Regions from separate parts of the Priestia sp. YIM B13486 genome, predicted to be linked through region 2. Evidence: a T-box and tRNA genes for the amino acid it is inferred to sense, from the RefSeq annotation. Region 2 holds a T-box; the other holds one or more tRNA genes.
What was found. The T-box of region 2 lies ahead of thrS (threonine--tRNA ligase). A T-box ahead of a tRNA ligase gene usually reads a tRNA of that ligase, here a tRNA-Thr.

Region 1: it has a tRNA-Thr gene. The T-box ahead of thrS (threonine--tRNA ligase) is inferred to sense a tRNA for this amino acid. The anticodon was not compared.

The regions. Positions count from the first base shown of each region.
Region 1 covers NZ_JBHZOZ010000009.1:144,032-150,987, reverse strand. The annotation lists gene ACFX4G_RS21295 (carbohydrate ABC transporter permease) at 1-411, shown strand, start outside; gene ACFX4G_RS21290 (carbohydrate ABC transporter permease) at 427-1,248, shown strand; gene ACFX4G_RS21285 (hypothetical protein) at 1,379-1,510, shown strand; gene ACFX4G_RS21280 (TetR/AcrR family transcriptional regulator) at 1,589-2,491, opposite strand; gene ACFX4G_RS21275 (DHA2 family efflux MFS transporter permease subunit) at 2,757-4,280, shown strand; gene ACFX4G_RS21270 (Rieske 2Fe-2S domain-containing protein) at 4,315-5,367, opposite strand; tRNA gene ACFX4G_RS21265 (tRNA-Thr) at 5,577-5,649, shown strand; gene ACFX4G_RS21260 (ABC transporter ATP-binding protein) at 5,915-6,865, shown strand; gene ACFX4G_RS21255 (ABC transporter permease/substrate-binding protein) at 6,865-6,956, shown strand, end outside.
Region 2 covers NZ_JBHZOZ010000002.1:629,855-636,810, forward strand. The annotation lists gene ACFX4G_RS07365 (sulfatase family protein) at 83-1,825, shown strand; T-box leader at 2,215-2,441, shown strand; T-box leader at 2,481-2,709, shown strand; gene thrS (threonine--tRNA ligase) at 2,762-3,979, shown strand; gene ACFX4G_RS07375 (hypothetical protein) at 4,150-4,353, opposite strand; gene ACFX4G_RS07380 (amino acid permease) at 4,743-6,143, shown strand; gene ACFX4G_RS07385 (MFS transporter) at 6,210-6,956, opposite strand, start outside.

The DNA of each region.
Region 1 (6,956 bases), on a different contig from region 2:
ATTATGATTATGAACATTTGGGCAACAGCTCCATTTTTTATGGTTATTTATTTGGCAGCTTTGCAGGACGTACCCGATTCGCTGTATGAAGCAGCTCAGTTAGACGGTGCTAATGTGTTTCAACGATTTTGGCATATTACAGTTCCGAATCTGCGTCCGGTTACATCTTTCGTGGTGATCATGGGACTAATTGGTACGTTTCAGCTGTTTGATCAATCGTTTATTTTTTCAGGAGGTTCAGGGGGACCTAATAACTCGACTCTAACTGTTGTTCTTCTTATTTATCAATATGCATTTAAAAATTTAGGAACCATGGGATATGCTGCAGCACTAGCCTTTATGTTGGCGCTCGTGATTTTGGTGGCAACGGTTATTCAGCGAAAGTTTTCAAAAGAAGAAAGTATGTACTAAGGGGGGAAGAAAAAGATGAAGAAAAAAACGGGGGTCCTCATTTTATATGCTATTTTAAGCATATACGCACTGATTACGCTAATTCCATTTATTTGGGCGCTGTCAGCTTCTTTTAAAACGCTTGAAGAAATTGTGTCAGGTACGGTGAACTTTATTCCAAAACACTTCACGCTAGACAACTATAAACAAATTTTTGTGGAACAAAAGCTGTTCCCGCGCTGGATGTTTAATAGCTTATTTATTGCTGTAGTAGGAACAGCACTGAATTTGCTATTTAACTCAATGGCTGGTTATGCCCTTGCACGCCTCAGTTTCCCGGGAAAGAAAAGTTTGTTTATTATTATTTTAGCTGTGCTTATGATTCCTGGACAAGTAACCATGATCCCTAATTTTTTAATTTTGAAAGAGTTAGGCTGGTTAAATACCTATCAGGGAATGATTGTACCCGGAATGGTGAATGCGACATTTATATTTATGATGCGTCAATTTTTTATTAATTTCCCAAAAGAGCTTGAAGAAGCAGCGGAGTTGGATGGGTTATCAAAGTTTGGAACATTCTTTAAAATAGTCCTTCCACTTGCAAAACCTGCCCTAGCAGCACAAACGATTTTTGTATTTATGGGATTTTGGAATGATTTTATGAAGCCTTTAATTGTGATGTCTGATGAAAATATGTTTACATTAACTTTAGGGCTCAACACATTTAAAGGTCAGTACATCAGTTATTGGAACTATATTATGGCAGCTTCCATGGTTTTTACACTTCCCATTTTACTCATTTATGCGTTTTTTAATAAATATTTTATTAAAGGAATCTCGTTTACTGGAGGAAAATAAAAAAGAGGCTGGGATAAAAATATTTTAGTTAGAATTATAAACGAACGATTAATTTAAAAATATTAATCGTTCGTTTTTTTGGTATTATGATGAACGTGAATTTCATAAGTTTAGTCGCTTTTAGCGGTTGATGAAAAGGCAAGGCGAAGACTCCTGCGGGAAAAGCGGCACAGGTGAGAGCCCTCAGGAGTGTACGCGACGAGGAGGCTCACCGGCCGCCCGCGGAAAGCGAAGTCTTGTACGGAAATCAACAGCGGTGTAACAAGTAACTTATACTAACTCCTTTATTCAATTTATTCGTCTGTAAATTGTATGGATTTAGTTATGTTTTAACCTCTTTTTAATGACGTTCACTCACATACTGATCAATCATCGTTTGCAGTTCCTCTAGGGTCGTTTTACCGTTGTTAACAGACAGCTGCTTTAACGATTGAAGGGCACTATCTACAACAAACTTCCGGGGATTTGACTGTTTAAACAGCTCTTCTTCAATAAAACTAATAAGCTCTGTGCATTTTTGACGTTCGAATTCATCAGTAAATTGTTTGTGAACCTGTTTTTTTAAATCGATAAGTGCTGCAGAAATGTCCTGTTCTATTTGATTTTTAGTATTTGGGCAAGATGGAAGCCATTCTTTAATCCTTTGCGGATCGAGCAAAATGTCTCCTGAATTTGCTACTTCGTCTACAAGAGGAAGCAGGCGCTTGACACTGTAGCTTATGATCTCATGGGGGTCAGTATTTGTGCCGTTAACCATAAAATTATAGTGAAAGTTGCGATGAAGCATGCCAAGAAACATAATTGCACAATCTAGCAGGTACGGTTTCTTTTCTTGTCCAAATAAATCAATGAACCGCTTGTAAACCCAGTTTACTTCAACAAACTGGGTTTTTTTTATGTATGCTTTTAAATCAGGATCATTGGAAACAAATACTTCTTCAAGTAATGTGAAAAATTTATGTTTATGATGGTTTTTCATCTGTGCATCAATCTGTTTAACAAATACATCTACATCGGTCAGGCTTTTACCAACCAGCAGCTGATTTCGCTCTTGTTCAATTGTTGTATGAAGCCAGGTAAAAACAGCGATTAATAATTCATTTTTTGAAGAAAAATAGTTGTAGAATGTTCCTTTTGAAATGCCGCTATAATCAATGATGTCTTGAATAGATGTAGCTTGAAATCCTTTTTCAACGAAGAGATGGTGTGCATTTTTTACAACTTGCTGTTTTCGGTTATTCATTATTATCACCTAAATATAAAATTAGACTCATGGTCCAACTTTATGATACATGATTTAAAGCGTTTACACAAATGTTCTTTTCAAAAAAATAGACGATATCACGACAATGCATTGATATAAAAGGATTATAGGATTGAAAAAGTCGATAAAATAAAGAACATGAACGCAAGATTTTTCACTTGCATAAATTGAACTCACAGTATAATATACTCTATGTAGAACATGTGTCTAAAAAAATGAACTTAAAGTATAAGGAGGTACAATAATGAGTGAATCGATAAATCAAATTGAAAAGCCCCCTTATGGCATAATTGCTATTTTGTTAATTGGCGCTTTTATCTCATTGTTGAATGAAACGTTATTAAATGTGGCGCTTCCGTCTATTATGAAAGACTTAGATGTGACAACGTCAACTGTCCAGTGGCTTTCTACTGGTTATATGTTAGTGAATGGTATTATGATTCCAACTACCGCTTTTTTAATTCAGCGCTATTCTGTCAGAGGCTTATTTTTAACGGCTATGACTTTATTTACAGCGGGAACAATACTTGCGGGTGCTTCGCCCGTATTTTCGGTCTTGTTAACCGCTCGTATTATTCAAGCATCAGGCGCAGCCATTATGATGCCGCTTTTAATGAACGTATTGCTCACAAGTTTTCCGTTAGAAAAACGCGGAGCTGCGATGGGAATTTTCGGTTTAGTTATGATTTTTGCTCCGGCAATTGGTCCTACCTTATCAGGATGGCTAATTGAACACTATGAGTGGAGAATGCTGTTCCACCTTGTTACGCCAATCGCGGCAATTGTATTAATAGGCGCTTTCTTCCTATTAAAAGACAAAAAAGAAAAAGTGGAAATCAATTTGGATTTCCTATCGCTTGTGTTATCTACAATTGGATTTGGGGGACTTCTATACGGATTTAGCTCAGCAGGGGATAAAGGCTGGGATTCTGTGGAAGTATACGGCACCATTATCGTAGGAGCCGTGGCGCTGATTTTATTTATTACGCGTCAGTTCAAGCTTAAAACACCTATGCTTGAATTCCGCATTTTTAAATATCCAATGTTTGCTTTATCATCAACGATTTCAATGGTGATTACAATGGCATTATTCTCAGCCATGCTGCTAATGCCAATTTATGTTCAAACAGTACGAGGCATTTCTCCGCTTCACTCAGGATTACTAATGCTTCCGGGTGCGCTACTCATGGGTGTAATGTCTCCGATTACCGGAAAATTATTTGATAAATTCGGAGCGCGTGCACTGGCTGTAACGGGTCTAACGATTACAGCCGTTACGACGTATTTCTTCAGTAACTTAGAGCTTGATACGACATATACAACGCTCATTACGCTTTACACGCTTCGCATGTTCGGAATGTCTATGGTGATGATGCCGGTTATGACAAACGGATTAAATCAGCTGCCGCAACGCTTTAATCCGCATGGTACTGCGATGAATAACACGCTTCAACAAGTATCGGGAGCTATTGGTTCGGCTCTTTTAGTAACGGTAATGTCAAATCGTACAGCTACGCATGCAAAAGAGCTTGCTCAAGATGCAATGAGCGGAGCAGGAGCAGCGAATGCAACGGCAGCCGGGGCAGCTCAAATGAAAGAACAAATTGGGATGCAGGCAATGGTACAAGGAATTAACGATGCGTTTGCCGTCTCAGTAGTACTAGTGGTGGTTGCTTTAATTCTTTCATTGTTTATGAAACGCGCCACGCCGGCAAGTGAAGATGAAGTGATAAAGGAAAAAGCAGGACGCGAGCAGTTTGCTAAATAAAAAAGAAATCCCCGCTGTTTCAGCGGGGATTTCTTTAGCTTGTATATCTAAAGCTTAAGCCCATTTTCTTTAATAATTTCCGGTAGCCGATGGACGTTTGATCAGCCATAATATGCGCTTCCATCTGCAGGTCTAAAGGCAAGTCTTCAGGCTTTTGGTTTTCAACCATTTCACGGTCTTCGTCAAAGACGCGAAGGTTAAAGTCATACACACCTTCAACGGGAGAATCTTTGTCAAAGTTTCGAGCGATTGGTGCGAATAAACGTGTTTCGCGGGCTGAAATAGGAGAGACTGCATTCATAATCCACAGTTCTGCGCCTTCTGGGAAGTATACTTTTAGCGTAGCTGTAAACGGCGGATAAACATCAAAGACGCGAAGCCATTTAAAATCAGATGGATTTAAATGCTGCTGTTCTTTGGAATAATTGCTCACGGTGCTCGTATATTCTACATGAAGCCCATACTCTGTATCGCTTACTTTATATTTAGGCACAAAGGCGTTGTTTCGATCACCAAATGTGTCCGTGTGAACCCAAGCAAAATGAGCTACGTCTAAAAAGCCTTCCATTTGACGACCGGCCGAACCCATGATATCAAAGCTCGGACAAACAATTTGCTGAAAATCAGGGTCCTCCCACGCATCGAAGTAAGGCAGGTTATCTTGTTCTCCTGTCAGGGAAGTCCACACTAATCCAAATCGTTCAATAACTGGATAGACGGCCATACACAAGCGGGGAGAAATATTGGCATCAGGGTGAGCTGGAATCGACGTGCATGCACCGTCCGTTGCATAGCGGAAGCCGTGGTAAGGACAGACAATTTCATCATCTTCCACCCAGCCCATGCTAAGAGGGGTGCCTCGGTGAACGCATAAATCACGAGCCGCCACTACTTTGTGTGTGGTACGGTATAGAACTAGATTTACATCTAGCAGTTTTACGGACGTTGGTTTCTCTGTTACATCACTGCAGCGTGCGACGGGGTACCAATACTTAGCGAGCGTCGTCCAATCTTCCAGGCTGAACGTGCAGTCTCTTGGGTAGGGAGTTGCCGTTTTTGATTTGGTCATGGTTGGTTGTTGTTCCATCTATTTTCTTCCCTTCTTTTGTAAGCTCTTTTACTAAGGGTAATATAAAAAAAGAAAATTCACACAATTTATGTAAGGAGTTCTAACATAAAATATGGAACTTTGTAAAAAGTGCGAATTTCAGAAGACGTAAATTAGAGAATATACCAATAAAAAATTTAAAAAAGCGCTTCCTAAATGAATTTAAACGTGATATAATTTTCCAAGACGCTGGTGTAGCTCAGTAGGTAGAGCACTTGCATGGTAAGCAAGAGGTCGCAGGTTCGATCCCTGTCGCTAGCATACTAAAAAACCTTCTTTCTTGTTGAAAGAAGGTTTTTTTATTTGTGTCGGCTTTAAAATTATTCTCCGAATTATTCTTTCCCTTCTTGTGAAAACTTTAACAGTTTGATAGCCTTATTAGGAGGTTTTGAGAAAATATGTGTATCTTTTCCCCTGTGTCTTATGAATCATATTTAGAAATATTCTTAAAAGAATGTTTATTGCCTCTAAATATTGGGTACACAAAACTAGGGGTTAAATTTCAACAGGGAGTGTGAACGATAATTTGATTACGTTTAAGAATGTGTCAAAGCAATATCCAGACGGTACGACCGCCGTGAAAAATATTAATCTAGAAATTAAAGAAGGAGAGTTTTTCGTTTTAATTGGTCCGAGTGGGTGTGGGAAAACAACCACCTTAAAAATGATTAACCGTCTTCATGATATTACCGAAGGAGAACTATACATAAAAGATAAGCTCGTATCGGACCACAACATACATGAGCTACGCTGGAACATTGGTTATGTTCTGCAGCAGATTGCTCTTTTTCCTCATATGACCATCGCTGAAAATATAGCCATTGTACCCGAGATGAAGCATTGGAAGAAAAACAAAATCAAAACGCGCATTGATGAACTGCTTACCTTGGTAGGACTAGACCCAAAGCAGTATCGGAACCGAAAGCCGTCTGAGCTCTCAGGTGGCCAGCAGCAACGTGTAGGTGTAGCACGTGCCCTCGCAGCTGATCCCCCCGTTATTTTAATGGACGAACCCTTTAGTGCCCTCGATCCGTTAAGCCGCGAACAGCTTCAGCAAGATGTTATTAGCTTAAAAGAAAAAATCAAAAAAACATTTGTGTTTGTTACGCACGATATGAGCGAAGCGATGACGCTTGGAAATCGTATCTGCCTGATGAAAGATGGGGAAATTGTTCAAGTTGGAACCCCGGAGGAATTCATCCAAAAGCCTAAAAATGAATTTGTAAAAACATTTATTGGAAATCAAGGCAATGCTTTATTTGAGACATTGGATATGTTTGTCAAAGAAAGTGAACAGCCAGACGTAGAACCTACTGAAGAGTTAGCTTCAACCGCCACTGTTCAGCAGGCAATGGACGCCCTTTACGACCATGAAGCAATAGCCGTGAAAAAAGGGAGCAAACGTATTGGCGTTGTAACGCGCAAAACTCTATTAGCGTTTCTTTCTGATAAAACGAAAGAAGGAGGAACGCTGTAATGAATGCACTAAGCACATTATTAGATCAACGAGGAGATGCACTGTTTCAAGCTCTTCTTGAACACATTCAAATTTCAGTGCTGGCTCTTGT
Region 2 (6,956 bases):
CCGTACTCCGTTCTTCTAAAAAAAGTGCTTTTTACATAGTTTATCAATACAGAAAATTTGATAAACATGCGGAGGAATAACCATGCAGAAACAGCCTAATTTTTTGTTGATTATCGTGGACGAGGAGCGATTTCCACCCTTATATGAAAGTAAAGAACTAAAAAAGTGGAGAAAAAAACATTTAAAAGCACATGAATTTTTAAAACAGCATGGAACGGAGTTTACTCGTCACTACGTCGGTTCTACAGCTTGTTCACCAAGTCGAGCTACATTGTTTACAGGGCAGTATCCTTCCTTGCACGGAGTTACGCAAACGCAAGGTATCGCAAAGAAATCACAAGATCCTGATATGTTTTGGCTGCAGCCTAATACCGTCCCGACGATGGGAGAGTATTTTAAGAAGGCTGGGTATCAAACCTTTTATAAAGGAAAATGGCATATTTCTGATGAGAACATCTTAATTCCAGGAACACATGACGTTTTTTCTAGCTATCAGATGCAAACAGGAATACCGGATCCAGAGAAAGAAGGCCTTTATCAACGGGCTAATAAGCTTGAAAAGTTTGGTTTTTCAGGGTGGATTGGTCCGGAACCGGAAGGGAGAAATCCGCACAATTCCGGTTCATCTGCGGCCATTGGAGTGAGCGGACGAGACGAAATATATGCAGAGGAAATCATAGAGCTTATTCAACGATTAGAACATCAAGCGCCTGCGCAGCCTTGGCTCATGGTAGCTTCATTTGTGAACCCGCATGACATTGCGCTGTTCGGAGCGATTACCAAACACCTTCCTATGTTTCAGTTTTCTATTGATGAGACGATTCCAAACATCGATCCGCCACCTACCATTAGAGAACCTTTACAAACAAAGCCTAGCGCTCAAAGCAGCTATAAATACATCTATCCAAAAGCGCTGCAGCCAACCCCAAATTCTAGCTTCTACCGGCGCTTGTATTATCAGCTGCAAAAAAATGTTGATAAACAAATTTTAAAAGTTCTTCGGACCATGGAACAATCTTCGTTCTATGAAAATACAATTATTATTTTTACGTCTGATCACGGTGATTTGCTTGGAGCTCACGGGGGACTACATCAAAAATGGTACAACATGTATGAAGAATCTATTCACGTTCCGCTTCTCATTCATAACAAGCGTTTGTTTCCTAGTTATCAACGTACAGACACACTGACTAGTCACCTTGACTTGATCCCGACAATGCTTAGTTTAGCTAATATAGATGCTTCCGCTATTCAAAAGCAATTACAAAAAAGTCATACGGAAGTACATCCATTTGTTGGGCGAGACCTGTCAGGTATACTTCGAGGAGAAACGTGTGCTGAGCAAGAGGAAACAGCGATTTTCTTCATGACGGATGATGACCCGACAAAAGGACTTCACCAAACAAATTTTTTAGGAGAAAGCTACCCGTCAGTTGTTCAGCCTAATCACATTCAAGCGGTCATTGTCGAGTTTTCGTCAGCGGCAGGAAAGGAAATTTGGAAATACGCTCGCTATCATGATAATCTGCAATTTTGGTCAGCAGATGACGAAAAAGATGAATTCATTCACGGAGAGCAATATGAAGGTTACCCTGTGAGTTTTACTACCCTTAAAACAACCCGTGTTCCTGATCAAATTGAAATGTACAATTTGACCAAGGATCCGTTAGAAACAGTAAATCTGGCTCACCCGTATTTTTCGACAAATGAAACAAGGAAAATTCAGCGGCAGCTTGACGTTATTCTTAAAGAACAAGTCAGGAAAAAACGGATTTTTCCGCAAAGTGGAAGCATGCATGATGAGCTTTTGTCTAAAGATAGATAAAAATAGTTTCTATGGATTCAAGTCAGATATTTGCGTGAGCAGAAAAAGGTGTATTTAATATTTTAGTATATAAATTGAAAACCTGATGATGGTTGTGTTAGGTTACTTGTTCTGGTTTAGGGTAGTATTGGTTTCACTTCATTAATCCCGCTTAGATAAAACAAATAAGGACTTATAGCATCTTTCTTTTTCGCCTTTATTGTTATGAAAATAAGAATGAAATGTAGTCGTTAATAGTATAATAAAAAACTTTTTAAGTCCGTAGATTCTTAAGTAACTTTTCAAGAATTCAAGCATAAAGTAATTCTATACCATAAAAAAATAAAAAATTACTTCTTGACTTCTGTTAAATTTATACACTATAATCGCTTTTAACAACTAATAAACAGTATTTGGCAATGAAAAGGACACGAATTAGATGCTGTTTTCTTCGCAGAGAATAGGGTCACTGGCTGAGAGCCCTTAAGAAATCATCTAATTTACCACCTTAGAGCTATTGCAGGGAACGTGCATAACTGAAACTGCAATCGGTAAAACCGTTATCTTTTTTGAGCGTGAAATACGTATAGGTATTTCACGGAATTAGGGTGGTACCACGGCCGCATTCGTCCCTTCACTAGGGATGAGTGCGGCTTTTTATGTAGAAAAAATGAATATACAAGCAATGAAAAGGACATGAATCATTTTTGGATTTTCTTTACAGAGAGTAGGGTCACTGGCTGAGAACCCTTAGAAAACGAAATGAATTTACCACCTTGGAGCTGCGGCGGGGAATGTGTATACACTGAAACCGCAACCGGTAAAACCGTTATCTTTTTAAGCGTAAAATACGTATAAGTATTTTACGGAATTAGGGTGGTACCACGGCCGCATTCGTCCCTTTACTAGGGATGAGTGCGGTTTTTTGTTGAATAAAAACATATTGGAGGAATGAAGATGTCAAAACAAGTGGAAGTAGAAAAGCGAAATCATCAAAAGTTAGGTCAAGAACTAGAGCTGTTTATGTCGATGGAAGAAGCTCCTGGTATGCCATTTTTCTTACCTAACGGAATGATTATTCGAAATGAGTTAGAAAATTACTGGAAACAAAAGCATTATAAAGCAGGCTATCAAGAAATAAAAACACCCATCATGATGAAACAGGAGCTCTGGGAACAATCAGGGCACTGGGAGCACTATCATGAGAATATGTATTTTTCAAATGTTGACAAACAAAACTATGCGATTAAACCGATGAATTGTCCGGGAGCCATTTTATTGTTTAACAGCAAGCGAAGAAGCTACCGAGAACTTCCGATTCGATACGCAGAGCTTGGATTAGTTCATCGTCACGAGCTTTCTGGGTCTTTAAACGGATTGCTAAGAGTCCGTTCATTTACACAGGACGACGCTCATTTATTCGTAGAACTCAGTCAGATTGAAGCTGAGATTAGCCGCATCCTAGCGTTTATCCATGACTTTTACTCACATTTTGGCTTCAATTACAAAGTGGAGTTATCCACACGACCTGAAAAATTCATGGGAGATATTGAAACATGGAACCAAGCAGAAAAGTCGCTTCAATCTGTGTTAAGTGAAAAAGGCTTAGACTATCAGGTAAATGAAGGAGACGGAGCTTTTTATGGGCCGAAAATCGATTTTCATATTTTAGATTCCTTAGGTCGCAGCTGGCAGTGCGGAACAGTTCAGCTTGATTTCTTAATGCCGGAGAAGTTTGACTGTATGTATATTGGAGAAGACAATAAACCTCATCGTCCCGTAATGATTCACCGCGCTATATACGGATCAGTTGAGCGATTTATGGCCATCTTGATTGAACATTACGAAGGTCAATTTCCTCTTTGGTTGGCTCCTGTTCAATTTAAGCTTTTGCCTATTGCACCGCCGCACGTGGAATATGCATATAAAGTGAAGCACGAGCTGGAGTTAAAAGGGTATCGTGTTGAAGTAGATGATCGCATTGAAAAAATAGGGCTGAAAATTCGAGAAGCAGAAATGCTGAAAGTTCCTTATATGGCTGTGATAGGAGATAAAGAAGTGGAAAATGAATCGCTTGCTATGCGAAAGCACGGGAAGAAAAATATAGGAACAGTAAGTGTGGAAGAGGCAGCTGTACACTTGAATAAAGAAAAGAATTCAAACAGAGTGTATTGAAGCTATTTACCTTACTAAATAGAAAAATCCGATTTTTTAAGTCGGATAGTGATTCCCTTCATTTTGTCTCACACCAAAATGAAGGGAATATTGAACTAGAAGGGTATAAGATAATATATATCAGCAGTATAACTTTTGCCTTAGACAAACGCCGGTATTTTATAAAAAATTTATCTTATTCCATTCGAATCGTTTGTACGGGATGAAGCTGAAGCCTCACCTGATGGTTTGTTTATATTTTGCTGATCTCGCTTCTTTTTAGAAGGAGAGTAAAAAAGAAATTTAAACATAAAGTATACTCCTAATGCTAGTAAAATACAGCCAATAAGTAAGTTAATCATCTTTCTCCGCCCTTCATACACTTCAGTTTTCATCATTATAACACCCGGTAAGATAAAACATTCATCGTTCTGTAAATAATCTCTATGTCAGGAATTTATATCTGAAGATAGTTAGTGAAAAAAGTTATCTAAAAACATGTAAAATAATTTTTCAGAATATTATTTTTATTCAAACTTATTATACGTAAGCACAATGATAATCTCTTTATTTAGTTTATAAATCCAAAATAGAGCGATATTAAGAAATCGCTTACAAAAACTCTTGAAATATATATAATGATATTAGTATACTAATAGACAAGTTAGTAATTATTTCTATATAATTACTTCTATATCTGAAGTAAAAACGCGCAGCCCAATGGGGAAAAACGTTATTTTCAAGTTTTTTAAGGGATGAATGGCAACAGAGAGGAGAGAGTGCAATGGGAAAACTATTTAAAAAGAAGTCAATCGAGCAATTATTAGAACAAAGTCAAAACAAATCTCTAGTCAAAACATTAGGAGCATTCGATTTGACTCTTCTTGGTATTGGAGCCGTAATCGGAACGGGGGTTTTAGTATTAACAGGCTTAGTAGCTGCTAACGATGCTGGACCAGCCGTTATTTTTTCTTTTATATTGGCGTCTATTGTATGCGGTTTTGCAGCGCTGTGCTATGCGGAATTTGCTTCAACTATACCTGTATCTGGGAGCGTTTACACCTATACATATGCAACCATCGGCGAAGTGGTAGCGCACTTAATGGGATGGACGTTGCTTTCTGTCTATTTGTTAACAATGTCAGCAGTAGCAAACGGATGGTCTTCTTATTTTAACAACTTTTTAGAAGGCTTTGGTTTTTCGCTGCCAAAAGAATTGATTACGATCCCTGCAAATGGAGGTCTAGTGAACCTTCCTGCTATTTGTATTACGCTTCTTATTACATGGCTGCTTTCAAGAGGAACAAAAGAAAGTAAAAAAGTGAATAACTTTATGGTGCTTGTTAAATTGTTTATTATCCTTCTTTTTATTATTGTAGGAGCTTTTTATGTAAAACCGTCTAATTGGACACCTTTTATGCCTTATGGAATTGAAGGTGTTGTGACAGGGGGCGCGGCCGTATTTTTTGCTTTCTTAGGTTTTGATGCCTTATCTACATCAGCAGAAGAAGTAAAGAATCCGCAGCGCAATTTGCCCATTGGAATTATTAGTTCACTTGTGATCTGCACGATTATTTATGTAGCGGTATGCCTTGTTATGACCGGAGTTGTTTCGTACAAGGAACTGAATGTCCCAGAAGCAATGGCCTATGTTCTCCATTCAGTAGGACAAAATGCAGTGGCAGGGGTTATTGCTGCAGGAGCTGTCATTGGAATCATGGCTGTTATTTTCGCCTACATTTATGCAGCAACACGCATTTTATTCTCAATGAGCCGCGACGGCTTGCTGCCAAAAGCATTTGCTAAAACAAATGAGAAAACGGGAGTTCCGACTCTTTCTACTTGGCTAGTAGGGATTATCGGAGCGTTAATTTCAGGGTTTATTGATCTAAAAGAACTTGCGAATTTAGCAAATATCGGAGCTCTTTTAACTTTCGGCATGGTGGGCGTCAGCATTATCATTTTACGTAAAACGCACCCAACTTTAAAACGTGGATTTACAATGCCGTTTGTCCCGGTTTTACCAATTTTATCTGTATTATCTTGTTTGTTTTTAATGATTAATCTTCCTAAAACAACATGGCTGTATTTTAGCATATGGATTGTGCTTGGTATAGTTGTATATGTCGGTTATTCTCGTAAACACAGTCGATTAACAAGTAAAGAAATGAAAAAAGCAAGTTAAAAGTAGAAAAAGAGCCTTTCAGCAAAGAAAGGCTCTTTTTCTACTTGTTGTTCGGTTGTTAGACAGTTAGGACGATTGTTCACTATGTTTTTTGCGTGTCTCCACAATAAAAAGACAAGTGCTGATAATAAAAGCCGTTCCTACAAAAATGGCGCCGACCCAAGGAAGTGAAGTAAGTCCCATATGATTAATAATTACGCCTCCGAAAAAGGCGCCAAAAGCATTTCCTAAGTTAGCAAACGAGTGATTCGAAGTAGAAGCTAAAGCAGGTGCTTCCTGTGCTAAGTTCATAATTTTCACTTGAATACCAGGCATTACAGCAAATGCTGCTGCTCCCCAGAAAAACAGCGTGATAATTGCTGCTGCTGGGCTTTTAACGGTAAACGTAAAAATAGTCAGCACAATACAAAGAAAAGCAAATATACCTACAACTGAAGGCATTAACTTCCAGTCTGCTAGCTTGCCTCCAACAACGTTTCCGAGCGTAACGCCGCATCCATATAATACAAGTATCCACGTAACGCTATGTTCACTTACTCCTGTAACGTCTTCAAGAAGCGGTGTAATGTACGTAAATACAGTGAATAAACTGCCGCATCCTATTGCGCTTAAAAGAAGCATCACAAGAAGTTTTGGTTGAGTAAAAGCAGCAAACTGCTGTTTTAGACCCGTTAATTTGTCTTGACCAAGTTTTGGGATAAACAGAATAATACCAATAAATGCAATAATCCCCATGATCGTAATAGCCCCAAACGAAGCTCTCCAGCCTAAGTGTTGCCCAATGAATGTTCCCACAGGAACACCGATGATATT